DNA from 4 places in the Natranaerobius thermophilus JW/NM-WN-LF genome. Region 1 is predicted to be linked to each of the others. Evidence: riboswitches for the same ligand, from Rfam matches in the RefSeq annotation. Region 1 holds a riboswitch; each other region holds the start of a gene.
What was found. A riboswitch is a leader RNA that binds a small molecule or an ion and turns the genes downstream of it on or off. The one in region 1 is predicted to bind cobalamin.
Positions count from the first base shown of each region.

Region 2: linked by a shared signal. The riboswitch ahead of NTHER_RS12010 (ABC transporter substrate-binding protein) and the one ahead of NTHER_RS04765 (TVP38/TMEM64 family protein) in region 1 are both predicted to bind cobalamin.
Region 3: linked by a shared signal. The riboswitch ahead of cbiQ (cobalt ECF transporter T component CbiQ) and the one ahead of NTHER_RS04765 (TVP38/TMEM64 family protein) in region 1 are both predicted to bind cobalamin.
Region 4: linked by a shared signal. The riboswitch ahead of NTHER_RS13215 (ABC transporter substrate-binding protein) and the one ahead of NTHER_RS04765 (TVP38/TMEM64 family protein) in region 1 are both predicted to bind cobalamin.

Region 1 is NC_010718.1:981,442-989,171, forward strand. Features, by position in the region: gene NTHER_RS04740 (TIGR03915 family putative DNA repair protein) at 178-933, opposite strand; gene NTHER_RS04745 (putative DNA modification/repair radical SAM protein) at 934-2,211, opposite strand; gene NTHER_RS04750 (cobyrinic acid a,c-diamide synthase CobB) at 2,561-4,000, shown strand; gene NTHER_RS04755 (precorrin-8X methylmutase) at 3,983-4,597, opposite strand; gene NTHER_RS15120 (sirohydrochlorin chelatase) at 4,590-4,967, opposite strand; cobalamin riboswitch at 5,184-5,370, shown strand; gene NTHER_RS04765 (TVP38/TMEM64 family protein) at 5,656-6,396, shown strand; gene cbiD (cobalt-precorrin-5B (C(1))-methyltransferase CbiD) at 6,368-7,540, shown strand; gene NTHER_RS04775 (bifunctional cobalt-precorrin-7 (C(5))-methyltransferase/cobalt-precorrin-6B (C(15))-methyltransferase) at 7,522-7,730, shown strand, end outside.
Region 2 is NC_010718.1:2,519,745-2,527,474, reverse strand. Features, by position in the region: gene NTHER_RS16410 (S8 family serine peptidase) at 1-2,253, shown strand, start outside; gene NTHER_RS12020 (rubrerythrin family protein) at 2,308-2,856, opposite strand; gene NTHER_RS12015 (stage II sporulation protein M) at 3,073-3,708, opposite strand; cobalamin riboswitch at 3,792-3,981, shown strand; gene NTHER_RS12010 (ABC transporter substrate-binding protein) at 4,149-5,117, shown strand; gene NTHER_RS12005 (FecCD family ABC transporter permease) at 5,157-6,218, shown strand; gene NTHER_RS12000 (heme ABC transporter ATP-binding protein) at 6,249-7,616, shown strand.
Region 3 is NC_010718.1:2,657,131-2,664,860, reverse strand. Features, by position in the region: gene NTHER_RS12545 (glycyl-radical enzyme activating protein) at 1-731, shown strand, start outside; gene hypD (trans-4-hydroxy-L-proline dehydratase) at 736-3,126, shown strand; gene NTHER_RS12535 (hypothetical protein) at 3,311-3,670, opposite strand; gene NTHER_RS12530 (CbiM family transporter) at 3,733-4,338, opposite strand; gene NTHER_RS12525 (hypothetical protein) at 4,365-4,826, opposite strand; gene NTHER_RS12520 (energy-coupling factor ABC transporter ATP-binding protein) at 4,922-5,713, opposite strand; gene cbiQ (cobalt ECF transporter T component CbiQ) at 5,713-6,474, opposite strand; cobalamin riboswitch at 6,708-6,885, opposite strand; gene NTHER_RS12510 (AfsR/SARP family transcriptional regulator) at 6,982-7,710, opposite strand.
Region 4 is NC_010718.1:2,808,105-2,815,834, reverse strand. Features, by position in the region: gene NTHER_RS13225 (DUF5673 domain-containing protein) at 1-206, shown strand, start outside; gene NTHER_RS13220 (right-handed parallel beta-helix repeat-containing protein) at 470-3,052, shown strand; cobalamin riboswitch at 3,124-3,356, shown strand; gene NTHER_RS13215 (ABC transporter substrate-binding protein) at 3,570-4,712, shown strand; gene NTHER_RS13210 (FecCD family ABC transporter permease) at 4,705-5,808, shown strand; gene NTHER_RS13205 (ABC transporter ATP-binding protein) at 5,799-6,581, shown strand; gene NTHER_RS15445 (DnaJ domain-containing protein) at 6,854-7,730, shown strand, end outside.

The DNA of each region.
Region 1 (7,730 bases):
GGTCCTTCAATGCGAGATGAAGGACCCCCTCCCCATTATCTGGAACCTTCTCACCAACATAGTATCACCTCCTTGTGGAAGTGAACTATATTGCTAAAGGCCCAGTTGATGGGCTCTATCCCCGTTGGCAGTTCACATTATAATAATTATATTTAAGGACTGTCAAGGTAGAGTCTGTTATTGATTTTTCTCTGTTAAGTACTTCCAGTACTTTTTTGGTAGGAACTGTTGTTGCAGCTTTAAATTTTGTCTTTCTGGAATAGAAACGTGCCGAAAGTATTGTTTCCACATATTTTGAAACTGTTCTTCTTCCTTGTGTTCTAATAATTTGTTAGCTGGCAAGTTATCGGTAGTGTATATTAATGATTTACCATTGTATAATGCGCATTTATCTCTTCGTTTATCATGAATTATCCAGGATTGGTCAGCAAGACGTTTTTTGAAATGTGGGGCTATCAGTGTCAATATATTATGATCGGGCTCCATAGGGGCATAATAGACACCAGACTGTAATTTCTTAAACCTTAAAAAACCTAGCATACGATGTCTTTCACGAGAGACCTTTTGCGATAATTGATTAACGGTATGTACGGAATGTTCGGATAACATTTCATCAACTTGATTTCCTTTTTGAAATCCCAATTTCAAATAATGATATATAGAAGTTTCTATCCCTTCTATTTCTGACAAAAAAGCGTAATATATCTTAGATAATGCCCTTTTTGAGATTTTTGAATTGATTTTCTCTGTCATTGTTTTAGCCAATTGCTGATGGGTAGTGACATTTTTATATTCTGCAAATAATTCTTGGGACAAATTCGTTCCAGAGGGGACAATTTTAGGTGTATTTTCAGAGGATTTAAAAACATAATATAAACTGGTTAATAACCCCTCATAAGTACCGTCATAAATGTAATAAGTTACTGAATGCATTTAATTACCACCCCACAAAGATAATTGTTTGTATTCAGGACCCTTTAGCAGCCTAGAATAAATGAGATCAGGCTTAAAAGGTATCCCACCGTAATATTTGCCTTTGCAAGTGATAAAATATTTAGCCCGTTTTAGGACAATTCCCATACGCTTTAGATCTTCAAAGCCCAATTGGAAGTGTTTTCGGGCTTTCAAGATTCTTCTTGCAGATTTTGGGCCAATCCCAGGAATTCTTAATAACATTTTTTTACTAGCTTGATTAATTTCCTGGGGGAAGAGGTGGAAGTTTCTTAAAGCAAATTGGGCTTTTGGATCAAGCTCCAAGGACAGGTTAGTGTCTTGATTATCAAAAAGCTCTTGATAATTAAATTTATAAAATCTTAACAGCCAATCCGCCTGGTATAGTCTGTGTTCTCTCAAGTAAGGAGGTTCGGCTATTGCTGGAAGTTTTTCTTTGTGTTTGTTGCTAATAGGTATAAAGGCCGAGTAAAATACTCGTTTTAGGCCTATCTGTTGATAAAGGTTTTCCGAGAGTCTGAGAATATCTCGATCAGAATCATTAGTGGCGCCAACAATTAATTGAGTACTTTGACCTGCTGGGACAAAAGATTGTTTGGAAGAAGTTTTTTTGGGCCTAGATTTGCTTGTCTTTTCGGTTCTTGCAGGCCTATTTAGCTTGGTTTCTTTAATTTTATGACTAACTGCCTTCATTGAGGAAACTATCTCTTTACCATTTTTTTCTGGAGCTAACAATTGTAAACTTTTTTGCGTTGGTAGTTCAATATTGATGCTCAACCGATCTACATGTTTACCGGCCTCAATCAACAAAGTTTTATCCGCACCTGGGATGCCTTTTAAGTGAATGTATCCGTTGAATCTATAGTCTTCACGTAACATCTTAACAGTTGTTGCTAACAATTCCATAGTGTAATCTTCGTTGTTTAAAATGGCAGAGCTAAGAAACAGTCCTTCTATATAGTTTCTACGATAAAATTCTTCAGTTAGCTGACACACTTCTTCAGGAGTGAAGGTGGCCCTGTGAATATTGTTAGAGGCTCCATTAGCACAATAAAAACAATCGTAGATGCATTTATTGGTAAATAGGATTTTTAGTAAAGATACACATCTTCCATCTTCTGTCCAACTATGACAGATACCGCTTTTAGATGCATTCCCAAAACCGCCTTCTGTTCTGGCTCTTCTAGAACCACTAGAGGAACAGGATACATCGTATCTGGCACCTTGAGCTAAAATGGCTAGTTTTTGTGTTAGTTCCATAACTAATTCCTCCCTCAAATTCTCTCTCTTTAAAAGGCTGTATTAGAGTTGTATGTTGATGTTGTGCTCTTGAATTTCACATCCAATGTTTCGGGCTGGTACAACTAACTCTACACAAAATTCGTTCAATGGAAGAGTTCAACTATCAACAACTGAGTATCAAAAGAGCTTAATACATAAATTCGAACTGGTGTTCAGATATTCCTGCCTTTGATTTTAAGTTATTGGTATTTTTTTAAGTTCATAGTATAATGGTCGAGAATGTTGAGAGTGTACTTACAATTCAGTATTCAATTTGTGTAATAGCACAAAACACAAGGTTAAATAATTTACGGATGGGGTGATTCTTGTGAATAGAAAAAGGATAGTCGTTGCCGGGACAAATAGTGGAAGCGGCAAAACTACTGTTACAATGGCATTATTGGCAGCGTTAAGAAATCAAGGGCAGTCAGTACAAGGGTTTAAGGTTGGCCCTGATTACATAGATCCCAGCTTCCATACTACTATCACGGGAAGACCAGCTAGAAATCTTGATACATGGATGATGTCACCGAATATTATGAAGGAAATATTTCAGCGTGGTTCAGAAAAAGCGGATATTTCAATAATTGAAGGTGTAATGGGCCTATACGATGGTAAATCGGGTAAAGACGACCGGGCCAGTACTGCAGAAATCGCTAAAAAACTTGATGCACCAGTGATTTTAGTTGTTAATGCCAAAAGCCAGGCAAGAAGTGTAGCTGCCTTAATTTATGGTTTCCAAAATTTTGACCCCGATGTAAAAGTTGCCGGAGTTATTTTAAACAAGGTTAGTTCTGAAAACCATTATCGTTATCTAAAAGAAGCTGTAACATCCTTGGGTTCAGTAGAATTACTCGGTTATTTGCCTGATGAACCTGACATCGAATTACCGGAAAGGCATCTGGGATTAACCCCGGCAGAGGAAAGTCATGATTTACATCAGAAAGTTTCAAAACTGGCAGATATGTTTAGTGAAAGGGTGGATATGAAAAAAATAAATCAATTGGCCACGGCTTATGAACAATGGCAGCCTGTTTCCGAAACTTTTTATAATAACAAATTGGATTCAGTTAAAGAACATATGATCACTAACAAAACTACCAAAATTCCTGTGGCCATAGCTAAAGATCTTGCTTTCTCTTTTTATTATCAGGACAATTTAGAATGGCTTGAAGAACAAGGAGTTGAATGGGTACCAGTCTCTCCTTTAAAAGATAAAGAGATTCCCGAATATGTGTGTGGATTATATCTAGGAGGAGGTTTCCCTGAATTATACGCTTCTCAACTTTCATCCAATACTTCCTTCATGGATAATTTAAAAAATTTACATAAAAAGGGGTTGCCTATACTGGCAGAGTGTGGTGGATTTATTTATTTATGTAATACTTTGCAGGACTTAAAAGGGGATAAGTATTCCCTGACAGGGTTGATACCTGGACAAGTAACAATGAATTCTAGGTTGATGGCCTTAGGTTATCGTGAAGCTCATGCCGTGAAAGATTCAATTCTACTTAAACAGGGCGACAAAGTTAAGGGTCACGAATTTCGGTATTCACAATTCGAGGTAGAAATGAACGAAGAATTAGATGAAGACTCTTTTCCCTATGCATACATTATCTCTGCAAGGAATAAAAGCAAACAAGCAGGTTACCTATCCGGCAACCTGCTGGCTAGTTACTTGCATATACACCTGGCTTCAAATATTAATGCCGCAAAACGGTTGTTTAATAGTTTTCACGATTATTACAGGTTAAAGCAATTTCAATAAGGCATTGATAACGGAGGCCCCTATGGGGCTTCCTCCTTTATAACCGGAAATTGAAATATAAGGTAAGTCGGAGTTCATTAATGCATCTTTGGATTCTTTAGCACCTACAAAACCTACGGGAACTCCTACCACTAGAGCGGGGGTTATGTTATGATTTTTAACTAATTCAAGAAGTTTAAATAAAGCTGTGGGAGCATTTCCGATAACTACGATATTTCCATGAAGATTTTCACCAAAGGTTTTAAATGCAGTTTCCGCTCTGGTGCTTCCAATCCTGTGAGCCTCTTCTGCCACATTTTCATCGGCTATTTTACAATGGATCTTTGAACCGAGCTTTTTAAGTTTAGATTTGTTTAGCCCAGCTGTAACCATATTTACATCAGTGAAAATGTCGGCTCCTGCAGTTAGTGCTTCTAAGCCCTTGGTGACAGCCTTAGAAGAAAATCTGATATCTCGATGTATCTCTAAATCGCCAGTAGTATGGATCACTCTCATAACTACGGGTAATTCTTTTTGACTAAAAGCAGATAGATTTACTTTATTTTGAATGATTTCCATACTTTTAGTTTCTATTTCTTGCGGTTGTAGTTTAGTCATTCTTCTGACTCCCTTTGGCAGAAGCTATTCTATTTTCTATGATTTTAATTAATCTAGGATCTTCTCCGATAGGATTTGCCAGAATAAAGGTCTTCTCAGGATTCTCACGGCGGTACTTTTCGAGTTTTTCTGGGATATCTTTTTTAATATGTACTCCTGGATATAAAAATACTGGTGCAATTACAATAGTTTGATATTTTTTAGAAATTGCATCTTCTAAGACCTCTTCTAATGTGGGGCTGGCAAATTGTAAAAAGGCATAACTTGTGTCAGTGTGATTATTTTCCCTGTACATTGTGGCTAGAGTTTTTAATACTTCATTAGCTTCCGGATTTCGACTTCCATGTCCTAATATAATATTAATTTCCATAGTATCACCCTCCAGTTAAATGGATTTACAAACCCTAAGAAATTATGTACCAATCTCTTAAGGTTGATAAAATTTATAGAAATTATAACATTAAATCATATAAAATAAATAGTTGATTTAACTACCTCTCTGTGATAAAGTTTATAAAAGAATTGGAATTTTATATACATTAAATATAATCACATTCACATTCTTTAAAATAAATATTTAAAAATTAATATTAGCGAGTTAACAGGTGCCGGGTAACACCGGTTAAAAGGGAATCAGGTGAAAATCCTGAGCGGTCCCGCCACTGTGACTGGTCTAAGGGATGGTCCGGATACCACTGGATAGCCAAGCTATCTGGGAAGGTGGATCATTCTATGCCAGGAGCCAGGAAACCTGCCTGTTAACCCGTACTCACTGCCTTCGAGGTAAAGGTAAAGTACTTCTGAGCAGAGATGTGCCCAGGGCACATCCTCCGGTGATATATTTTTTGTTTATCAACTGGTAGCTAAGAAGTATCCGGCCTACTCGAAGGGCCGGATTTTTTATATTCGAATCTAATTCTCCTGTTCACTTGTTAAGATGTAATATCAACCTTACACAAAATCCGTTAAATCGAAGAGTTCAACTATCAACGGAATATAAAAGAGCCTATATTTAAAATTAATGTGCCCTTGTCACGGGTATGGGAGGTGTTGGTTCTGTGGATAAAATACATCCCGGTTTCAAAATGAAATCTTTGGCACAATTATTATTTTGCTTACTTATTTTCAGCACCTTATATATTATTTTATTTTTTAATTCCATTGACCTGACTTGGTTCCAAGACAATTTACATATCCTACGTTCTTACGCAGATAATAACTTGTTTTTAACAATATTAATCTTTTTTATAATCCGCTTTTTCTTTGCTGTCGTATCAATTCCCGGTAGTGGTGTCTTAACTATTGTTGCTGGTGCTATTTTTGGCTTTTTATTGGCTTCGATTTTAGTTACCATATCTGTTAGTCTTGGGGTATTTGTGGTGTTTTTAATAAGTAGATATGCACTCCGTGACTACCTTACAAGAAAATTCTCAGATAAACTTGAGTATGTTGAGCAAGTCTCGCGAGACCATGGAGCAAGTTTGCTGTTTTTATCTAGAGTTACTGAGATCATTCCTTCTTTTGCCATAAATTCTTTGTTTGCTTTAACTCCTATCAAGGCAAGTACGTATTACTGGATAAGCCTTGTGGGCCTGTTACCAGGTATTTTGATCTATGTTAATGCTGGACATCAAATCACTGAAATTCAAAAACTATCTGATCTTATATCCCCCAAGATCACAATATCTCTAGCGGCATTAGGATTCATTCCACTAATCACCAGTGTTTTTTATAAGTATATTTGTAGAAGACTTTTAAGGGGTAGTGATTATGACCAGTTATCTAAGCAAACAAAATAGCAGTTTACATCAGAATAGCTTGAAAAAGGGGATTACCACAGGAAGCTGCGCAACAGCTACGGCTAAAGCTGCCCTATTGGCTGAATATTCGGGGGAATATCCAAAAGAAGTGACGATAATTACTCCTGAAGAGAAAAAACTTACCATCCCCATAGCAGCTTATGGTTTCAGGACTAATGATAAAAAGTCTGCTTGGGTACGAAAGGATGCAGGAGATGATAGTGATATAACCCATGGGACATTAATTGGAGCTAAGGTAAAATTGACTAAAGACAGGGAGATAGTTATCGACGGAGGTCAAGGTGTGGGCCAAGTAACGAAACCTGGTTTACCTGTAGAAGTGGGGCAAGCTGCTATAAATCCCGGTCCCAAACAAATGATAGTCAATAACTTAAGAGAATTTTTACCTAAAGACAAAGGAGTTTCTATAACCATCACAGTTCCCAAGGGAGAACAGCTGGCGGAGAAAACGTTAAATTCAAAGCTTGGAATAGTTAAAGGGATTTCAATTTTGGGAACTACGGGTATTGTAGAACCGATGTCAACTCAAGCCATGAAAGAGTCATTAAAAATACAACTTCCTCAGATCAATCAACTAAAGCAAGATACACTTGTTATTGTACCTGGAAGATCTGGTGAAAAAATAGCTCTTTCCCGGGGAGTAAATGGTGACTGTATAGCAATAGTGGGTAATTATATCGGTTATATGATTAGAAATGCTATGAAATATGATTTTACAAAAATATTATTATTAGGACATATTGGGAAACTGGCCAAGTTGTCGGCGGGGATTTTTAATACTTACAGTAAAACCGCTGATGCAAGGAGAGAAATTTTTGTCACTCATGCGGCTTTAAAGGGGTTTTCAAATCCAGTAATTGATCAGTTGTGGGAGTCAGTTACTGCCGAGGAGAGCGTTAATATCTTGTTAAATCACGATGAGACAACAGGCAGTAATCAAGGTGACAGAACTTTGAAAAGCATTGCCCAGGAAGCAGAACATAGGGTTAGCGAATTAACAGGACCCGACCATCAAGTAGGGGTTTTATTAACCAATAGGCCCGGTAAGATCATTGCATGGGGTAATGGAGCAAAAGATATATGCTATAGCAAAGGGTGGGATGTATGGGAAAGATTATCATAGTGGGAATTGGACCAGGAAGTAAATCTTACTTAACAGAACAGGGAAAAAATTATATTTTAAATGCAAGCATTCTTGTGGGATCTCAACCTGCTCTTAAATTGTCCCGAGTATTGGGCGCACAACCTAATAAGACTTATGATTATTCTCTTGGGATGGATTCAATTTTAGCAAAAATAGATTCGTGCCTTCA
Region 2 (7,730 bases), 1.5 Mb from region 1:
ATTTCAGCTTCGGGAATTAGTGGTTTTATTTATGGTGAACTGATGTTGTACTCACCTGCACCCGATATAGATGGATCTGCCAGGATTGAGTACATCGAAGGTGGGAATAATTACAGTGATTTTACCAATTGGGCTGGTGAAAGTTATGTAGAAGATAAGATTGCTCTGGTAGAACGGGGAGAAGGTACTTATAGAGAGATGGCCGAAAATGCCGCTCGAGCGGGAGCAAAGGCACTGATTATATATAATAACGATCCAGGAATGTTTTATGGTTCCCTGGTAGAACCAAAAGATTATATACCTACTATATCAATTTCCAGAGGAGATGGCTTGGAAATCAGAAACCAGCTGAATGAGGGTAATGTTTGGGTCAGAATGAGTAATAATTCGCGAATCGCCAACTTTAGCTCTCGGGGACCTTCCAGTGAGTCAACTGTGAAGCCTGATCTTGTAGCTCCTGGTAAAAATGTTATGAGTACCTGGACTCAAGACGATTACTCTTGGTCTGAAGGTACTAGCGTGTCAGCAGCCTTTGTATCCGGGACCGTGGCCTTAATGCGCCAGCACAATCCCGGCTGGTCTCCAGATTGGGTGAAATCAGCATTGATGAACTCTGCCGAACCGTTATCTGATTCTGCAGGTAGAAACTATGATCCTACAACTCAGGGAGCTGGTGAATTGAGGGTGCACAGTGCCTTGAGCTCGCAAACGGTGGTACATCCAGGGAGTTTGAGTTTTGATAAAATTGATTATCCGGGCTATCGATATTACGATAGTGAACAATTGACAATCTATAATAATAGTGGAAGTACAAGGCGATATCGAACCAGGGTTAATTTCCTAAACGGCCATGAGGATTTGGATATTGACCCAAAATCAAATACTTTTTTTGTATCAGGGGGTAGCAAGCGTGAGCTGGATTTGGAACTATCTGCTGCTACAGACAGTCTTCCTGCTGGGGAGTACCAAGGTTATGTGGAAATAGATGACTTGACTTCTGCCAGAACATTTAGCATTCCCTTCCTGGTAGTTATGAAAGAAGGTCAAGACCATAATGTAGGCCTAGAAATTTCACCCTATGCTGTTAGCCAGGAACAGCATGCTAATATCAATGTCAGAATATCTGACGCCCTTGATCGCCTTGATATTGAACTCTATGATGAAGACCAGAATTATATCGAGAGATTACATAGCAGAACGAGTACACTAGGACCGGGACGTCATATATTGAGTTGGCGAGGTCAATTGAGTAGTGGTGAACCTTTGGATGATGGATTTTATTATCTCCAGGCTAATGCTCTTCCCCAGGGAAAAGATCCAACCCATGAGGACAATTGGCTTAAAATATCTCGAAAGACCGCTGTAGATAGAACAGCACCTGAAATTGAATTAGATGAACAAGTTGAAGACCTGTACGGAGAACAAGGGGAGGAGACTATTTTGGTTGATACCTCTCCTTATTCTTTAACAGGGCGGGTTGAGGATCTATCACTGGAAATCAGTCCCCAAGAACTAGAATTGAAAATAGATGGCGAGAAAGTCGATTTAGATAGAGATGGTAAGTTTCAGCATCAGGTTAAACTTGATGAAGGATCTAATATGATTGATTTGAGAGCCGAGGATTGGGCCAAAAACTCGACTGAATTGGAGCTTGAAATTATCTACGATCCCCATGATATTGCGGTAAAGCTTCATGATCAAGAGCTGTCTCTGCCTGTACCACCTATCTTGGATGATGGTAGAATACTTTTACCAGCTACATCTATAGTTCAGGCATTGATGGGTGCAGACATGTTATCCAGCTTGGATGCCGAACAGGACCCGGGCGACGACGAATTTGTTGAAATTTCCCGCCAGGGCCAAATTTTGAAATTGATCAGTGGTGAAGATACTATGTACCTTGCAGACAGTTCAGTGGAAATGGAAAGAACGCCTCGGGTGGTTGACGGACATTTCTTTGTCCCATTGAAAGAAATTGCCATACCTCTGGGGATCCAGCTAGCTTGGGATGAAGACGAGCGGGCAGTCTTAATAGAAGATACTACTACCGAGATTAGATACAGACACCACATGGGAAAAGGCAGTTATTCCGTGTCTGATATAAACGTACCTTGGACTGTAGTTATGAGCAGGGGATATCTTCTAGGCAGGTTTTTACAAGATGCCTATAACCTTAGCAGCAATCCGGCTTTAGAAAGTAAATTTAGAAGTCCCTTTGTTGATCAATATTTAGAAAATATAATTATAGAATAAACAAAAACCCCGTCATATATGACGGGGTTTTTATGTTCAATATTGTAGCTTGAACTAATAGCTTTTGAATCTATTCCTGGGAGCTCCGCAGATAGGACAGTAATCAGGTACACCTTCAGTGGTTGTATAGCCACATTTGCCGCAAACACTTACTTCGTCAATGTCAATGTCGTTTCCATTGCTAACTGAGTCTATAGCTCTCTGGAACAACTCAGAATGGGCTTTTTCTGCTTCTAGGGCCCACTTAAAGCTTCGGATGGCACCTTTTTCATTTTGCATCTCAGCTACTCTCAGATAAGCAGGATACATTTCATGAATTTCAAAATCTTCGCCTTCCTTGGCACCTTCCAGGTTTTCTTTAGTATCTCCTAGGCCGAAACCAGCCATTGAAGCCACTAGAAAATCACCTTTTACATCACCCAGTACTTCAAAATGGTTTCCGGCGTGAACTTCTTCAGCATAGGCAATTCCATAAAACAATCTGGCTACGTTCGGATAGCCTTCATCTTCGGCTTTTCTGCCCCAGACTTTATAGCGTTGATAAGCCTGGCTTTCGCCACCAAAAGCAGATCTTACCTTGTTGGCAGTAATATTGTTCTCCACAGACGATCCCTCCTGAATTAATGTTAGCAATTAAGTTTATTAATAATTAAAACTCATTGCGTTTACTAATATTTTACTATAGTTTACTAGTTATTCGCAATGATAACTCCAATAATACTAGCTTTTTTTTAATTTGGAGCTGTCCTATTTCTATCTGGTTGAATTTCCTTGTTAATACAGCTATTTAGTCGTGTCAATTCATAGGTAAATATTTAATTAGTTATGTTCCATATTTAACCCTGCTAGATCTAACAATTGGGGGGTTACGAAGATTTCAATAACCGCTGCTACAGCTAGTAGAATTACAATTCCGGGAAGTAATTTGATACCATGGTTTATATTTGTTTTTAGAGCAGCCAAACGATTCGCTGATGAAGGTGGGAAAAGTAATTGATAACCAATCTTAAGACCCAAGCCACCTGAAATTAATATTGCGGGAATTTCAAAAATTCCATGGGGTAAGATTCCTAGTATGTAAACGGGTATAGGATTGATACCTTGAAATGACATAAATGATGCTAACACACCTAAAGCTCCACCATTTATTGAAAGTGCAAACAATGTCGGTAGGGATAAAATTATTCCGAAGAGGATCATAATCAGAGACGCCATGAGATTGTTCCAAAATAACATGACTGTTCCTATTAAAGGATCTGCTCCGAAAACCTGCTCACCTATTTGTTCAATTTCAGTAAAATAACCATAAAAGATATTTTCCACTAGCTGGGGATACAATGATGCGATCCCCCCAAAAAATAAAGCACTTCCAAAAAACACAATTGTGGAAGCTTTTACCCACAGGGAATTAAGTTTTAAATATTTGAGATTGTTAGATAAGAAATTTTCCATCATTGGCATCACTCCGTATATATTATTCATCATTAGATTGAATATGATACTGGATATTGTTATAATAATATATACTGGGATAAAAGTAAAGATATCGTCGGCCGGGTGCCCTTTCAGGGATAATAGGGAATCGGGTGCAAGTCCCGAACGGTCCCGCCACTGTAACCGTGAGCTTTGTTTGCAATAAAACCACTCGACAACTAAAAGTTTGTCGGGGAAGGTTAGAACGAAGCAATGACCGGAAGTCAGGAGACCTGCCCGGGCCGGAAGCCAGAAACCTTCGGTAGAAAGGGGATGGTAACTATGGCCGTTCTTTTCTTTGACTAAGGGTATGCTTAGACATTTTCGTTATCTGCATAGTCAAAGGCTGTAGTAAGCCAGTGCCTACTCTTCGGGAGAGGCATTTTTTATTGTTTTAAAATTTTTGTAATGGAGGGGTCAAATTGAAATTTACTAGATTAAGTTTGTACAGTATTTTAATTGTAATTATAATCATGGGTTCTGGGATATTAGCAGCCTGTGGCGATGAGGAACCAACCGATAAACAAGCCCAGGAAACTGCCGAGCAAAAGGATGGTGACAAGAAAGATCAAGAAGGGAAAGAACAAGATCAAGACCTAGCAGTAACGGTAACTGATCATATGGACAGGGAAATTGAATTCGAATCTCATCCGGAAACAGTGGTATCACTAATGCCTAATTTAACGGAAACTCTCTTCGCTTTGGATATGTCAGATCAGATACTGGGTATTACGGATTTTTGTAATTATCCCCAAGAAGTAGAAGATAAAACAAGGGTTGGGGATGCCTTTGATTTAAATGTGGAAAAAATCGTCTCACTAGAGCCAGATCTAGTAGTAATGGGCGGTGGAGAAATGATGGGTGAGATCAACGATAAACTGGATGAAATGGGCATTAAAACCCTGGTTTTTGATCCCCAGGATTTAGATGAAGTAGAAGAAATGTTCTTAACCCTGGGCGAAGTATTCGACAGGGAAGAGGCAGCCGAAAATCTACATGAAGAATTTAAACAGGAAAGAGAACAATTACAGTCTGAAGTATCTGATATAGATGAGACTCAAAGTGCTGTAGTTCTCTTAGAACCGGAATCTTTGTATACCGTGGGAGAAGATGTCTTTCTGTCTGAAGTCATAGAGTTGACAGGTGTAGAAAATATTGCATCGGATATCAGCGGTTACGATGAAATTAGTCAGGAAGTTCTACTAGACCAGGATCCTGATGTGATTATTACTACTTATCACGACATCGAGGAATTGAAAGCCATGGGAGCTTTATCAGAATTAACGGCTGTTAAGGAAGGTCGAGTTTATCAGGGACATGACGATAAGCTAAGCAGACCTGGTCCCAGGGTGATTGATGGCGCTCGGGAAGTATTTGAAGAAATTTATTAATTACATTTTTGCGAGACTAAAAAGGAAGGCGGGTGTGGTATGAGGAATAAAAAAAAGATTGCCTTTTTTACAATATTAATACTGGCTTTAATATTCACTTTTGGTACAGTTACAGCCATTGGAGTAGCTGAGATTTCTTATAGAGATACTTATAGGATCATAGCCTCTCGCCTTCCATTTTTATCAAATGTGATTGATGCTAACTGGGCCCAGGGTCATGAAGCTATTATCATGAATTTACGCCTACCCAGGACCCTGTTAAGTATAATGGTAGGAGCTGCCCTGTCTATGGCAGGTACGACTTATCAGGGATTACTTCGCAATCCCCTGGCAGATCCTTTTACAATTGGAGTTTCTAGTGGGGCTGCAGTAGGAGCCAGTCTCTATTTATTAATACAGGAACAGGAATTGTTGGCAGGATTATTTCGAACATTACCGGAATTGATTGGTTTGCCTGGCTTTAGTTTTGCTGGTGGGATTTTGGCCTTGGCTATAGTTTATTCTTTGGCTCGAGTTGGTGGACGAGTTCCTCCGGTAACTTTGTTGCTGGCCGGAGTTGTAGTTAGCTCATTCCTGTCAGCTGTAATTTCTTTTATCATGATCATTTCAGGTGAAAGCATGCAAGGAATCTTTTTTTGGATTTCAGGAGGTTTTAACCTGGCCGGATGGCAGCATGTGACGATTTTATTTCCTTATTTACTGGCAGGGGGAATAGTTATCTATTTTTTTGCCAGGGATTTGAATATTATTTTACTGGGAGAAGAATCTGCTACTTATTTGGGAATTCCTGTTGAGCAGGTTAAAAAAATTTTGCTGGTGACAGCTTCTTTATTGACGGCTGCCTGTGTGTCAGTTAGTGGCATGATAGGTTTTGTTGGCTTGATTGTACCCCATGCAGCCAGGTTGATTCTCGGGCCAGATCATAGGCTCTTACTTCCGGGGGCATTGCTTTTAGGCGGGATAGTCTTAGCATGGATGGATGTTTTGGCCAGGACCATGTTGAGCCCAGCAGAAATTCCTGTAGGAGTGGTGACTGCCTTTGTTGGTGCTCCTTTCTTTTTAATTTTATTAAAGCAAAAGCGAGACGAATTTTATTTTTAAGAAATATAAACTTGAGGTGAGTTTGTACTTATGTCTGTAACATTAAAAGTGAACAATCTATCATTTTGTTATCCATCCAATCAGGTACTGTCTGGGTTGAGCTTTGAAATTGAACCTGGAGCCTTTACCGGCATAGTCGGTCCCAATGGTTCGGGAAAAAGCACTTTGTTGAAAAACTTGACATCTTATTTAGAACCGGAAGAGGGTACAATCTATCTCGATGACAAAAAGTTAGCTGATTACAATATTAGAGACCTTTCTAAAAAACAGGGGGTAGTTTCTCAGGATAACCAGGTGAATTTTAATTTTAGTGTATATGAACTAGTTTCCATGGGGCGAGCACCCTATATGAGTAGATTTTCCCGGATGTCCACTGCCGACAGGGAGATTGTGAAAATGTCTATGGAGGATACCAACTGCTGGCATTTGAAGGATAGACAGGTCTTTCAACTTTCAGGAGGGGAGCGCCAACGGGTCATCGTTGCTAGGGTATTAGCTCAAACCCCTCAACTCTTGCTCCTTGATGAGCCAACTACTTTTTTAGATTTGGGTTATCAAAAAGAGTTAATGGATCTATTAGCTAGGTTAAATCAAGAACGCAATTTGACAGTGATTATGGTCTTACACGATCTCAATCTTGCTTCGGAATACTGCCGTAATTTGATACTGATGGAGCAAGGTGAAATTGTTGACATGGGATCACCGGAACAAGTGATTAATGAAGCCAACCTGGAACGAGTGTATAAAACCAAATTGACTGTAATGGAAAATCCCGTTACTCGATCGCCCATGGTAGCAGTATGGCCTGGTCCTAGATTAGCAGAAATCCAACCTGATAATCCTGATGATCAAACTATTCAGCCCAAAATCACTGGTAAAAGTCCCATATCGGACAAAAAGATTCATGTAATCAGTGGGGGCGGTGAAGGGACTGAATTACTCAAAGAACTATTTTTGTGGGATTGTCAGGTGAGCTTGGGAGTTGTAAACCTGGGAGATTCAGATCACAAAAAGGCCGTAGATCTTGGTTTTTCATCAGTTGTTTGTGAACCTTTTTCACCAATAGATGAAGATAGCTTTCAAAGGGCAAAAAATAAAATCCTGGATTCGGAAGCTGTTATATTGGCTCCAGTTCCCTTCGGTCATGGCAACTTAAAGAACTTGGAATTAGTTCAAGAGGCAGTAAATCAAGGTAAGCCCGTAGCTTTATACAAGATCAGTCCCGATGAAATTAGTGACTACACAGGTGGTGAAGGAAAACAACTACTGACAGAACTGGTGGATAATTACGCCGGTCGGTCACTGGATAGTGCTGGAGAAAATAACCCGGGCTTAGAATTAATCGACAGCAAGGAAGAGTTGTTAAATTGGTTAAAAAACAGCCGGTCTGGGGATTGATTTATCTATATTCAAAGATAAATCCCCACCGGCTGTTAATTTTTTGTGGGTAAATTGTGGAAAACCCTGTGGATATTTCCTGTTTTTTGTGGAAATCCTGGGGATAACTATGTG
Region 3 (7,730 bases), 1.5 Mb from region 1:
GTTTATGTCAAGAAATTTGTCCGGAAAATGCAATATTTACCGAACAAAATAGTACCCAAATTAATCAAGAAAAGTGTAAAAAATGTTCAATATGCCAGGAGTCATGTCCTGTAAATGCGATAGAAATGATAGGTGAACAGATGACTGCTAATAAAGTTATTGAAGAGGTCGAAAAAGATAAAGTATTTTTTGAAGAATCCAAAGGTGGGGTAACTTTTTCAGGTGGAGAACCTTTAATGCAAGTAGATTTTCTTTATGAAACTTTGTGTCGTTTGAAAGAAAAAGGCATCCATACTACTGTGGACACTTCGGGTTATGTTCCTTGGGAAGTCTTTGAAAGAATTTATGAGTTGGTTGATCTGTTCTTATATGACATAAAAGTTCTTGATGATGAAAAACACAAAAATCTAACAGGAGTTTCAAATGAAAGAATTGTTAATAATTTGGCTACATTGAACCAAATACATACTAATATAAATGTTAGAATTCCAATTATACCAACTATAAACAATACTAGAGAAGAACTGACTAAAATAGGTAATTTTTTATCAACTTTAAAAATAAATCAAGTTGATTTAATACCATTTCATGAATATGGATTTGATAAATATTCAAAACTTGGCTTAGAGAAAAGCGATTTACTAATAACTGCCAGTCAAAAGGGGAGTGATTTGCTTGAAACTCATAAACTTCTGAAACAATTTGGTTTGACTGTAGAAATGGAGGTGTGAACCCATGGAAAATAATAGTAGGAATTCTGAAAGCATGAGTCCCCGTGTTAAAAAACTCAGGGAACAAAGTGTCTCTAAGAATCCTAAAGTATCGGTAGAACGCGCTATACTTGTAACCCAGGCCTACAAAAAATATGATGGCAATGTGTCAATTCCCATATTGAGAGCTTTAACATTTAAACACATTTTAGAAAATAAGAGTATTTCTATTAATGATGGAGAATTGATTGTGGGAGAACGAGGACCAGCACCTCAAGAAGTACCAACTTATCCCGAACTTTGTACCCATTCCATCACTGATTTAGAGATAATTCATGACAGGGAAAAAGTTTTTTTTGAGGTCGACGAAACTGTTAAAAAAATACAGGACAGCGATATCATTCCTTTTTGGAAAGGAAAGTCCATGAGAGAAAAGATATTTGATAATATGAGCCGAGAATGGCTTGACTGTTATGAAGCGGGGATCTTTACAGAATTTATGGAACAAAGAGCTCCTGGACACACAGTAGCTGATGGGAAAATATATCAGAAGGGTTTATTGGATTTTAGGGATGATATCGACTTAGAACTTAAAAATATTGATGAAATAAATGATCCTCAAGCTTACGAAAAAAGTGAACAGTTAAAAGCTATGCGTGTTTGTATTGATGCCCTTATAGAATTTGCCCAAAGATATGCAAATATAGCTGAAGAGTTAGCACAAGAAGTAGATGATAGCCATCGAAAAGAAGAGTTGTTAAAGATAGCAGAAATATGTAAACGTGTTCCGGCAAAAGCGCCGCGTAATTTTTGGGAAGCACTACAATATTACTGGTTTGTGCATCTAGGTGTGATAACGGAATTGAATACATGGGATTCCTTTTGCCCTGGTAGACTGGATCAACATTTGTATCCATTTTATTTACAAGATTTAAATGCAGGAGAGTTGACAAGGGGTTCAGCTAAAGAATTGTTGCAGTGCTTTTGGATAAAATTCAACAATCAACCAGCTCCACCTAAAGTGGGTACCACATTGAAAGAAAGCGGTACTTACACAGACTTTTGTAATATCAATATCGGAGGAGTGACACCTGAAGGTTTTGATGGCGTCAATGATGTAAGTTACTTACTTTTAGAAGTAATAGATGAAATGCAGTTGGTTCAACCAAGTACCAACATACAGGTTAGTAAACAAAATCCCAACGAATTTATTAAAGAAGCCGGAAAAATCATCAGAAAAGGGTGGGGGCAACCCTCAGTATTTAATACTGATGCAGTCATATCTGAACTATTGAATCAGGGGAAGGACTTGGTTGATGCCAGATGTGGCGGCACTAGTGGTTGTGTAGAAGCGGGGACCTTCGGAAAAGAAAGTTATATTTTAACCGGATACTTTAATTTAACCAAAATACTGGAATTAACCTTGTATAGAGGCGTTGATCCCAGATCCGGAAAGCAAATTGGACTAAAAACAGATGATCCTGAAACCTTTGATAGTTTTCAAGATTTAATAGATGCCTTTAATGAACAATTGAATTATTTTATAGATATAAAAATCCGAGGGAACAACATCATAGAAAAACTATATGATAAATATATGCCGTCACCTTTTCTTTCAGTCATAATCGATGATTGTATCAAAAAAGCCAAAGACTATAATTCTGGTGGGGCAAGGTATAATACAAGATATATTCAAGGTGTTGGGATAGGGACAATTACCGATAGTTTGTCTGCCATAAAACACCACATTTTTGAAAAACAGAATTACACGTGGAATGAGCTGTTAACAGCTTTACAAAACAACTTTGAAGGCTTTAAACAGATGAGAGGATTTTTGAAAAACAAAACACCCAGGTACGGTAATGACGACGACTCTGCAGATGATTTGATGAAGGAAGTTTTCCAAAGGTTCTACGATGCAGTGAATGGTCGTAAAACTATGACCGGAGGTACTTATAGAATAAATATGCTGCCCACTACTTGCCATGTTTACTTTGGATCAGTTATCGGCGCAACCCCCGAAGGAAGATTGAGGGGAACTCCACTTTCTGAAGGTATATCACCGGTTCAAAGCGCAGATCAGGAAGGACCTACTGCTGCCTTGAAATCTGCCGCAAAAATGGACCATATAAAAACTGGTGGAACTTTGTTAAATCTTAAATTTACTCCTCAAGTATTACAAGGGGAGGAAGGCCTTTTAAACTTGGTTTATTTGGTTAGGTCCTATTTCCGTATGAATGGGCATCATGTTCAGTTCAATGTTGTAGATGCCGAAACATTAAAGGATGCTCAAAGAAATCCCGATTCATATCGGAACTTAATTGTCCGAGTGGCAGGTTACAGTGATTATTTCAATAACTTAAACGAAAACTTACAAAATGAGATTATTAAAAGAACAGAACATTCCATAGGTTGATAATAAATTGGAGGTTTTAGATTTATAGGTGGAAAATAGGTTGCGGGGAAATAAGCTGATTTTAAGTAAGTCGCAGGAATAGTTAAAAAGTCGGAGGTTAAGTGAATTTCGCCTCCGACTTTTTTTACAATTATAATTTGAATTTTTAAATTTGAATTTAACGAATTTAAAGAAGCTAATTTGTCTATGAACTTTTTTGGTTTTTTGAACTACGGTATTTAAATATTCCTGCTATGAGAGCAAGTACAACTAAAACAACTCCTATGGTCAACTCGCGGGGTAACTGCTCGTTGGAATCTTCTCCAACTGCATGTTCAGCGCGGTGTCCTAACCCATCATCTGCAACGATAAATTCTGCTTCTTCAGGATAGCTAAATTTTCCATTCTCATCAACTTCACCCTCTTTAATTTTCTCATCGTTTTCATTATAAACAGTAACTTCTGCATTACTTGCTATGGTGTCATCATCGAATACCACCTGAATCTTGCCATCTTCTACAGGTTCAATTAGCATAAGATGTGCCATAATGGGTGCAGCAGGCAATAATAACAAAGCTAAGCAAAATACTATAACTTTAAATCCCTTATCTTGGATCATTATTTCTATCACCTCGCTATGTTTAATAGTTCCGGGTTCGAGTGTTCAACTAATTTTAATGCTGACCCTGTAACTAGTGCTTCGATAAAAATTAACGGTAAGTGCCCAACGACCAAGATATTAATTGTAGAAAAAGTTCCCTCAGTAAATTGGAAATTAGCCAGTAATAAGAGCAAAATTAAAATTATTACTGTAATTACCACAGCTAGTCCACCAACTAATGCGCCTTTAAATAAAGCACCACGGTTCACTATACCATAGTATATTTTATATGAAAGCAAAGCTGGAACTGCAAGCATAAACGTATTGGCCCCCAGGGTAGTTAAACCGCCATGTTGAAAGAGGACTGCTTGTAATAAAAGTCCGACAAATATGGCAAGAGGGGCCCTTTTCCCCAATATCACCCCTAGTAAACCAGCAAAAAGGGGGTGGATAGTTGAAGGTCCCACCGGTATACTGATTAAAGATACGGCGAAAAATCCTCCAGCCATTAAACTTATTTTTGGAACTTCTTCTTCTTCGATCCCTTTAACAGAGTATCCCACGGCAGCTGCAGTTGCGCCAAAAGTAGATACAACTACAGGAAGGCTGAGTACTCCATCGGCAATATGCACTTTAAAACCACCCCTTATAAATTAAGTTATTTTGCGACTTCTGCAGGAATCGGTACCGTTTCATGTTCAACTTCGCCATCATGCAATAATTGGAATATAACTTCGGTTTCACCCTCTTTTTCACCTATGATATGCACATGATCTCCGTGTTCATCTAAACTTACAATATCTTCATTGGCATCGTCGGCAAAATCAATGCCTAGTGCGTGATGCTCTCCATCAAGCTCGATTTCTTCTTCATTTTCGTCGATTATGTTGGCACCTAGTGAAATATTATCGTTTAAAGGAATTTCTGGCAGGCCTGAATGCCAGTGGTCATCATGGTGATAATCTACGACTTCATCTATGCTTCGGTCAATAATCTCGAAGGTCACACCGTTATCAGAATGTCCTGCTTCCTCTTCGGTTGGTTGGCTTTCACCACAGCCACTAAAAACCATCACTCCCAATAACAAAACTAAAATTAAAGTAAACCCTTTTTTAAACATTAAAAACCCTCCTTTAAATTGGTTATTTTTCATATCTACTCATTCATATCTACTCAACAGATCCATATCTTTTATAAGTTTCTTCATAAAAGATATTAGGTGATTAATCTCGAAGCTTCTTGAACTGTATGTGGATTGTATTTACTATGCTTAAATAATTCTGCCAACATTGGCAGGGGTAGGCCAGACTTTTCCATGAGCCTTTCTTCACGCAAAATATCTACTGGCCCTGATTTTAAAACTTGTCCTTCCTTCATAATAACCACTTCGTCAGCCCATGCATAAGTTAGGTCAACATCATGAGTGCTGTAAACCAATGTAGCCCCTTGTTCTTTTAAATCATCTAATATTTCCCTTAATTGAAGGGATATGCTGGGGTCTAATCCGGAAAAAGGTTCATCACAGACCAAAATTTGTGGTTTCATGGCTAAAATTCCAGCAATGGCTGCTCGTTTTTTCTGACCAAGACTCAAACTATATGGCGGTCTTTCAGAAAGATTTTCAATACCAACTTTTTCTATGGCCATTTCCACCCTTTTGTTTATTTCGTTTTGTTCTAGATTGAGATTGCGAGGGCCAAAAGCAATATCACCATAAACGGTAGTTGAGAAAAGTTGGTTATCTGGATTGTCAAATAGAAGTCCAACTGCTTGACGTATGTTATTGATATTTTCTTTATTAATAGTTTTGTCTAAAACTTTCAGCTCTCCATCCTGACTTTGAATTGTACCGTTGATATGATAAATGAGTGTTGTTTTCCCACTACCGTTAGCACCTAAAATGGCTGTTTTTTTCTGTTTTGTAATTTTAAGATTAATTCCTGTTAATGCAGGGGTTTGATCAGGGTAGGTATAGTTTAAATCGTTTATTTCGATAGCAAAGGCCATTAAAACACCACCTGTTCAATAATGATCAGAAAAATCATGAATAAAACTGGCAAAATTGTTTTAATTATATCCGTTTTTTTAATTGGCTCAGGTTTGCCAACAGGTATTTTACCTTGAAAACCCCTAGCAGCCATAGCCTGATGAACTATCTCTGAATGATGAATAGCTTTAATAAATATTCCTCCTGCTAACTCTCCTAAAGTTTTTAAAGTGTATTTATTTAAACGAGTTGTAAAAAGACGTGCCTTTAATGCAGTCATATTGATTTGAATTTCTTTGATAAATAAAAATCCATATCGATATGCCAAATAAATTACTGTTGTTATCACAGAAGGAACTTTAAGGTGTTCCATGGCTTCAAGCATTTCCTCAATTGGTTGATTGATAAAAACAAACAGTGTAAAAGTCATAGAAGTAAGGGCCCTTAAAGAAATCAAAGCTGCAAATTCTACTCGATCCATTGATAGTGGGAATCCAGCTCCAAAAATCAAGGGTATATTCATTAAAGCCAAAAATGGAATTAAAATAGATAGTTTTTTTATGAGTAGCCTTAGATTGAGACCTGAACAAAGGGCAAAGACTACTGAAAATAGTAAGGCAGCTGATAACAACGAAATATTGTCTAAACTGATAGTTCCGAAAACAAATATGACTCCTGCTACCAATTTTGTCCTTGGTTCCCAGGGATGATAGTTGTTTATGTTTTTCTGATTTTGGTTTGAAAAAGAACTCTTAGCACTGCACAAAGATGTTTCCCTCACTTTTTAAGGTTTTTGATTTACTATGGCCGTCACCTCCTGACTATAATTTTTCTTAATAATTAATAAGTGAATCTTTGTTAATGGTGACAGGGCCTGTTAACTACCGGACTAGGATTTTTGACAAAAAAATATCCGGCCTTCATAACCTAGAGCCGGAATAGTCCATAAAAAAACGCCGTGGTGAATACTACCGCGACATTTTATGCGCAGCCCAGCCCTTTCACCCGAAGGGAATGCAGCTAATATAACAGGTAGGTCTCCTGACTTACAGTCATCATCTTCCCCTCCTTCCCAGCGTTTCGCCAGTGGAATAATGGGGTCGACTCGTGCTCACAGTGACGGGATCGTACCGGATTTTCACCGGTTTCCCTTTTAAGCCTTTTTACAGGCACCTGTTATATTTCGGTATTCATTTTTTTATTACTGTAACTGTAATTTATCATTTAGATGTGTTATTTTGGTGTTATACTGGTGACAATCAGGTGACACTGAATTATTTATTATCGATTATCTTTTTAATGACTTATAGTATTCCGTCATATAGTCCGAAGGACCAATACCTAATTCCTTTTCAAGTACTGTTTTAATAAAATCAAAATGTGACAAGGCATCAGCGACTTGTCCTTCGGCTACCAGGGCCTCCATGTAGTGTACATGGATTTTTTCTGTTTCTATTAACAAATCAATAATAAAAGCTTTCTCGCATAGATTTTGAATTGCTCGATATTCTTCTGTTTCTTTTAATAATTCAACAAGATCAATTAAATTATTTGTGTATAACCTTCGATAATATTGGCGAATTGGAAAGACCCAACTTTTACAGGGATATTCAGATAAAAAAGTACCTCTATAAAGGGAAATTGCATTGTGATAATAAAACATAGCTGTTTCCCTTTCCTTGTGGTTATTTTCTTTAGCTTTAAATGATAAACTCTCAAATTCATCAATATCTACCCAAGAATCTTCTGATAAATAAAAAAGGTAGCACCCTTGTGAGGAGTCTATGAAGACATGATCCTTTAAGCTTTTATGTTGTTTTAATAATCTTCGTAATCTATATACAAGTGATTTAACTGCATCTTTTGGATCGATATACTCCTGATCTGGCCACAATTCTTCTACGATGTTGTTGGGATGGAGTCTCTTATTCCTATTAATTAACAAAAACTTAAACAATTCCCAGACTTTATTAGACCTTTTATGTTTGTCTGAAAAAGCTTCTTCATTTGTCTTCATTTCAAATTGCCCCAAGGTGT
Region 4 (7,730 bases), 1.3 Mb from region 1:
AAGGCCTGTTTTTAAAGCCATACTTATTAAAATGGGATGATATTAACTCGTACCAAATAATAAAGGAATTGAGCTCGTCCGAGGTATTAGAAATAATCACAACTAGAAAGAACCCCATTACAAAAAAGCCAATAAAAATCAACTGGTCCTTAGAAAAGCATGATGCCAAGGTAGTAAAACAAGTTTTAGATGATAACCTTGGTTAAAAGTAGACATGCTAAATGTGGCGAATCTAACAATTTATAAAAATAGGGCTATAGTCACAAGGGATTTTTACCAATATAGATAATTGTACTACTTGTGTATAACTCACATTTGGTAGTAACCAAATAAAGGATAATAATAAAAAGCTGCTTCTCACGAAGCAGCTTTTTATTTAGGTGCTGTTTTATAGAGTTGTTGATACTGTAAAATTTTCAATTGAACGGATTATGCGAGTTATCTAAAGGGGGTTCTTATAGTGGAAGAAATGGAGCTATTGTTTAGTTTCTTCGATGTACTTGAAACTACAGATAATGTAATGTCTGATATTCAAAATGTTTTTGCCGCTTTATCTCTAATAGTGTTAATACCTGTATGGCTGTTTGGTTACAAATTATTTAAACTGTGGATTGCTTTTACAGGTTTTGTGATGGGCGGTTTGTTAAGTTCATCTATTACCTTTGCCTCAGTTGGACCTTCTACTGGTGCGGCGGGAATAGCAGTAGTTGTGGGTATATTATTTGGTATTTTTGGTGCTTACATAGCATTAAAAGTGTATTTTTTAGGTGTGTTTTTGTCAGTTTCTTTAGTAACAGGGCTCATTGCTCTAGCCTTAACCAGGGGAATGATTGAACTATCCGTGATTTTTGGAATAATTCTTGGTATAGTGGCTGTTTATTTTGTCAAACCTTCGATAATCATTTCTACAGGGATTTCAGGAGGTTCTTCAGTAGCAGGTGTAATAGCAGGAGTATTTGGTTTGAATATAGCCTTACAAATACTACTCTATCCCATTACTATAGCTTTTGGAATTTGGTTTCAGTTTGTCACAAATAAAAGTAAAGATAAATCAACCTCAACTGATATAACTTCTGCAAATACTAAACATGAAACCCATGAAAACCAAGATGAAAGTCACAGACATGAAAACATTGAAAAAGAAAACAATGAAAATAAAAAGCCGAGCAAAAGTGAAACCGCGACTCACAGTAGATTAGCTGAAAGCAGTGACAGTGAAAATCTAGACAAAAAAGACGAGAAGGAAAGTAGCAATATAGATGACTTGACCTCTTCTATAGAGTCAGCAATTAATGATTTAGGAACTACTTTAAAAAGCAAATTAATAGAACTAAAAGAATATATTGGTTATCGGTTGTCAAAAAACTCCAGAAAAACTAATCAAATTCTCTTGGGTAGCTTATCAGTTGTGGTTGTTGTGGTTCTAATGTTTTTATTAATGATTATTACTGATCCGGGAGGGGCAGAAGAAGCACCCATGGTTGAAGATTTTTCTAGTCAAAAAGATGAACGGGAGAAAGAACAGGAGAAAACAAAATCAGATAAAGATCAAACAGATAAAGATCAATCAGATGAAGATGAATCACACGAAGATCAAGATGAACTAACATCTGAAAGTAACCAAGATCAAGACTCTAGTAGTTCAAAGATAAAACTATACAGTCAAGATGGTGGAGATAGTACAACAAGCCCGGAAAGGTATGATTCTATTCAAAAAGCAATTGAAATGGCACAATCAGGGGACATAATCGAAATTTCTCCAGGTACCTATCAGGAAAATATCAACCTTGAAGGTAAAGATATTACGATATCAGGCCTTGACCCCCATAACGAAGAAAAGGTCCAAAAGACTGTAATTGATGGAGGAAGAACTGGGCCCATAGTAACTGCTTCAAATGGAGAAGATGCAACAATCCAAGGTATTACCATTACTGGCGGTAGTGGGAAAAATTACGAAATCGGTAATTTGGAATATGATGTAGGTGGTGGAATTTTGGTTAAAGACGGCTCCACTCTCCTACTAGAGAATAATATTATTACAGGAAACATTGATGGCGGAATTTTTGCTGGTCCTCAATCACAGCTGGATATCAAGAATAACTCTATTAGTAACAACAGTACCGAAAGACTAGGTGGGGCAGGAATTTACGCTAAAGACAATACAAAACTTACTATTACTGATAGTACTATTACTGATAACAGTACCTACTCTAGTGGTGGAGGAGTCTTTGCCAGGGATGAAGTAGAGCTTAGTCTTATAAATAATACTATTACCAAGAATTATTCAGGTGGTGATGGTGGTGGAGTTTATAGTAGTTCCAATCATGATGTTGAGTTAAGAAACAATGACATTTCACGTAATGAAGGTTATTTTGGAGCTGGCATCGCCTCTTACAGTGATCGGCAACTCACTTTAGTAAATAATGATATCAATCAGAATGAATCGCTCGATATAGGTGGTGGCATTTTAATTGATGGTTCAGAAGCCATGATAGACAGTAACACTATCAATGAGAATGAAGCCGAATGTTCTGGAGGTGCAATCCGTGCTGATAGGGCCATGGTAACTATTGATGGAAACGAAATCATTGGAAACTATGCCAGAACTGGTGGGGGAATTTCTATCGTAAACAGATCTACAGGTGGAGGAGTAACTGAAAATGAAATTAGGGAAAATGATAGTGTCGGGGTTCATGTACACAATATAAAAGGACTTAATATTGAAGGCAACGATATTATAGGTCAAAAAAGAACAGGAATATATGCCTTAAATGAATCCGACTTGAAAATTGAAGATAATGTTATTAGTAATAATAAGACGGGCTTAGTTCTTTTTCACAAAACATTTAGTGAAATCACAGATAATATTATCAAAGATCATGAAAAAACAGGTATTTTACTTGATAGAGAATCTGAAGCGGATATTCTAAGTAATGAAATTATCGATAATCAAGATAGTGGAATTCTTTATAGTCCCGATTCTAAAGCCAATACGGAAGATAACTCTTTTAGTGGAAATGTCCCTGAAGATGTTGGCGAATTCGTTGAATAAAGATCTACAAAGATCAACATTGCAAGCATATATTACTTATGATAAAATTTTCTTTAACTGAGTTAAAAACAAAATACGAGTAATAGCTAGGTGCCTTTGTAACCAATTGGTAACTAAATTGCAATCAAAGGCTTAAAAGAGAAGTTCGGTGAAAGTCCGACGCGGTCCCGCCACTGTAAGGGGGAGGCTATTTTCACTCTGCCACTGGAACTGTAATGGAGCTTCGACATTTCCATGAGTTCTGGGAAGGCGAAAATAGCTGAAGAACCTAAGCCAGGAGAACTGCCTAGCTTCGCTCACCTTTGAACTACGGTTGATGGGGAGGTGAAGCCTGGAAGCTAATAATTTTGCCTATTATTTTTTAGATCATTATTTATCTAAATAGGTATAAACTGACTGGCTAATACTAACCTCCTTTCACGCAAAGGAGGTTTTTTTATGTTTTACCTGACACAAATTTAACTTAAAGAATTCAAGTCCCAATTAAGAAAAAATAAAATTTGAGGAGGCGTTGATTTTGAAAAAAGAACTGTCTTACATAATTACTATTTTATTAATTTCTTTGATGATGGCCCTAGGCATTACAGGCTGCCAAGGTCAACAAGAGGATCAAGTAAGCCAGGAAAAAGCGAGCGAAAATCAGGAGCAACAAGAAAAGGAGCAACAAGAAAAGGACCAAAAAGAACAACAGGAACAAGAAAAACAACAAGAACAAATAACAATAGTGGATTCTGAAGGTAGATCTGTTGAAGTACCATCACCTCCAGAAAAAGTGGTAGTAGCTAATTCCAATATCAATGAATTACTCTACATTTTAGAATCAGAAGACAAAACCGTCGGTGTGGCAGACTCTATAACATTTCCACCTGAAGCCCAAGAGTATCCCGAAGTCGGAAGCGTCTTTTCACCAAATGCGGAAAAAATCCTTGAACTAGATCCTGACATAGTATTTGGCTTTGGCCAATACATGGATCAAGATATCAAAAAACAGATTGAACTTGCTGACATACCCGTAGTGTTTCTAGATGGATACAAAATTGAAACTTTGACACAAGATATTAGAACTATGGGTTTGATTATGGACCGAGAATCTCAAGCAGAAGAATATATAGACTTTATTGAAGGTCATATGCAACTGATTACAGATCGAATTGACGAGATCGAAGATGAAGACAAGGTATCTGTTTATTCGGAAACCCAGGCAGAATACAGTGCTTATGCCAGTGGTTCCGGTGCTCATCAGGCATTATTGAAAGCCGGAGGGGTAAATTTGGCAGGCAATGAACCTGGTTCATCTGTCACTATTAGCGATGAATGGATTTTGGAGCAAGACCCTGATGTAATTGTCAAAAACTTATCAGATCGAAACGTAGCCATTGGATATGAAGAGGATAGCCATGATGAGATTACTGAAGAACTTGCCGCCATGGTGGACAGGCCCGGCTGGGATGAGCTGACTGCTGTAAATGAAGATAGGGTAGTTGGTATTTCTACTGATTTGTACACATCCCCCCGAAGTGTAGTCGGTTTAAGTTATTTGGCCAAGTGGTTTTACCCAGAACAATTTAACGATGTTGAACCAAAAGAGATTCATAGGGAATTACTAGAAGAATATTACGGTTTAGAATATCAAGGGGTGTGGGTATATCCCCATGAGTAGAAATATTCAGCAACAAGAGATCCAAAACCCTGAACAGGCCTACATATCTTCAACAAACAAAAAGATCTTGGTAATTTTGTGTTTAATCACTGTTTTATTTATTGTATCTCTATTAGCCCTTTCATACGGAGCTTCTTCCGTTGGCCCGGTAGATGCTTTTAATATTTTAACTTCACCAATCAGAAGTACAGATGCAGTAGCTGAAGTTTCAAATACAGAAAAAATCATAGTATTACAGCTGCGTTTACCTCGGGTCCTTTTGGCAGTGATGGCGGGATTTTCTTTGGCAGGAGCAGGCGTAGTGATGCAGGGGATTTTAAGAAATCCACTGGTAAGTCCTTATACCTTGGGGCTTTCCAGTGGAGCTGCTTTTGGCGCTGCCTTAGCCATAGTACTGCAGGTTGGAATTTTTGGAAGCGGGTTATCCAGTTATCATGAATTATTTATACCTGCTAATGCCTTTGTCTTCGCTATGTTGACCATGTTTTTTATTTATATCATTTCTAGTATGAAAGGGGCTACTTCCGAAACCTTGATTTTGGCAGGTGTAGCCATAGGTTATTTCTTTTCAGCCCTGGTTTCAGCTTTAAAATATATCAGTGATTCCGATGAATTACCGGAACTGGTTTACTGGTTAATGGGAAGTATTATTGGAGCTAACTGGACTAATATTATAATTATCTTTATCCCAATGGTGATTTCAATAGTGATTTTATTACGTTATTCCTGGGATTTAAATGTTTTAGGTGGAGGAGAAGAAGTAGCCAAAAGTTTAGGTGTTGATGTCAAAAGGATGAAGATAATTTGTCTGATATTTTCATCTTTGATTGCTGCTGTAGCTGTAGCTTTTACCGGTATTATTGGTTTTGTGGGTCTGGTAGGTCCTCACATCAGCAGGATAATAGTAGGAGCTGATTATCGATTTTTACTGCCAACTTCTTGTTTCATGGGAGCTTTGTTACTTTTATCAGCCGATACCCTGGCGAGAACTATGATTGCTCCGTCAGAAATACCTGTGGGAATAGTTACTTCATTACTTGGGGTTCCCTTCTTTTTATATCTACTATTAAAAAAGAGAAAGGTTTGGTGGCAGTGAAACTATCGGCAGAAGGAATCACATTTTCGTATGGAAGCAGAAGCGTTTTGGATGATGTAACCTTTCAGGTCCCAGAAGGACAAGTTACTAGCATAATAGGCCCAAACGGCTCAGGAAAAACAACCTTAATTAAATGTATCAATAAAGTACTACCCCCTAAAAAAGGTTCTGTCATGGTGGATGGACAGGAATTACTTAAGATGAACAGAAAAAATATGGCCAAAATACTGGGTTATGTGCCTCAAATTACCAAAGAAGCTTTCCCACTAACTGTATTCGAAACTGTACTCATGGGAAGGAAACCCCATATGGGTTGGAAGGTTAGCTCAAAAGACTTGAACACTGTAAGCCAGGTAATTTCACAGCTGGGACTCACATCCCTTTCTGAAAGATATTTAGATGAACTCAGTGGTGGACAAAAACAAAAAGTCCTACTTGCCAGGGCCCTTGCTCAGGAACCTGGTATTTTCTTATTAGATGAACCCACTAGTGACCTGGATATAAAAAATCAATTGGAAGTTTTACAATTGGTGAATAAAATCGCAAAGGAAAATACAAGTACAATTGTTATGGCAATCCATGATCTACACATGGCTGCCAGGTTTTCTGACAAGGTAATTTTATTAAAAGAGGGGGAAATCTATGCTACTGGCACTCCCACGGAAGTTTTAACTGAAGAAAATTTAGCTGTTACCTATGAAGTGAAAACAAGCATAATAAACACAAACAGTGGGATATACGTATTGCCAGTGGAACCTATTAACGGCGGATAGAAGTATTAGAACTAAAAATAAGACTAAAGGCCCAAGGAATAGTATCTTTGTATCACTAAAATATATTAAATATGAAATAGTCGGGTTGTCAGTGAATGAGTTGTCCAGGAAATGAGAAAGCTTAAACTATAATAAGAATTAGACAATAAGCTGCTCCTTTTTTGGGAGCAGTTTTTTACTTTTTACAATTTATATACGATATAAAGGAGCAGAAAGTCCACTGCTTTAGCTGTGGGAGTATGTCAAAAATAATTTTACAAGGAGGTGTTAGTTTGGCGAACTATTATGAAATTTTAGGAGTTAGTCGAGACGCAGATAAAGACCAGATTGAAAAGGCTTATAGGCAGCTTGCCAAGGAATACCATCCTGACAAGCACAAGGACAACCCCCTGGCTCACTTAGCAGAAGATAAGATGAAACAGTTCAATCAAGCTTATGAAGTATTGAGCGATCCAAATAAACGGCAAAAATACGATGAGAGGATAAAAAATCAGCAAGGACAAGGATCCTCAGGGACCGGAAAACAGCAGGCTTCAGGTAGTAGCAACTTTAGCGACGGGAATGCAGGAAGCAATTCAGGAGCTAAAGGAAGTCAACAAAGTCAAGGAAGTCAAAGAGGGCAAAAGGGTAATTTTGTCGCTTGCAATGAACACCCTGACAGACCTGCCGTGTCTGGTTGCGGCTTCTGTAATATCCCCCTTTGCCAGGAATGTTATCATAGGTTTAATATAGTTTCTTGCCCTGACTGTTTGCTTGAATATAATCGAGGTTATTTAAATGAACTGAAAAAACCCTTGATTTCAACAGGGATAGCAGCAGTTATTGGATTTATTTTGGGATTATCTTCAAATTTTGGGATGGCGATATTAGGCATGTTATATGCTATTGGACTTTATTGGGGATGGCACTGGGTTAAAGAAGGGATTTTTTATGGAGCTCTTAGTGGATTTGCATTTGGCCCCATAGGGATATTTACTTCTTTGGTTATGTTACTTATGTTTGGCTGGATCCCTGGTGTGATCAGAGCTTTGACCCACATAATACCGGCAGCTTACAAGTTATATACAGAGGCTCCAAAAGTCAAAGAAGCCGAGGAATATATTATGAGCATTAAAAACGAAAGCACCAACACAGGCCAAGCTGCGGACT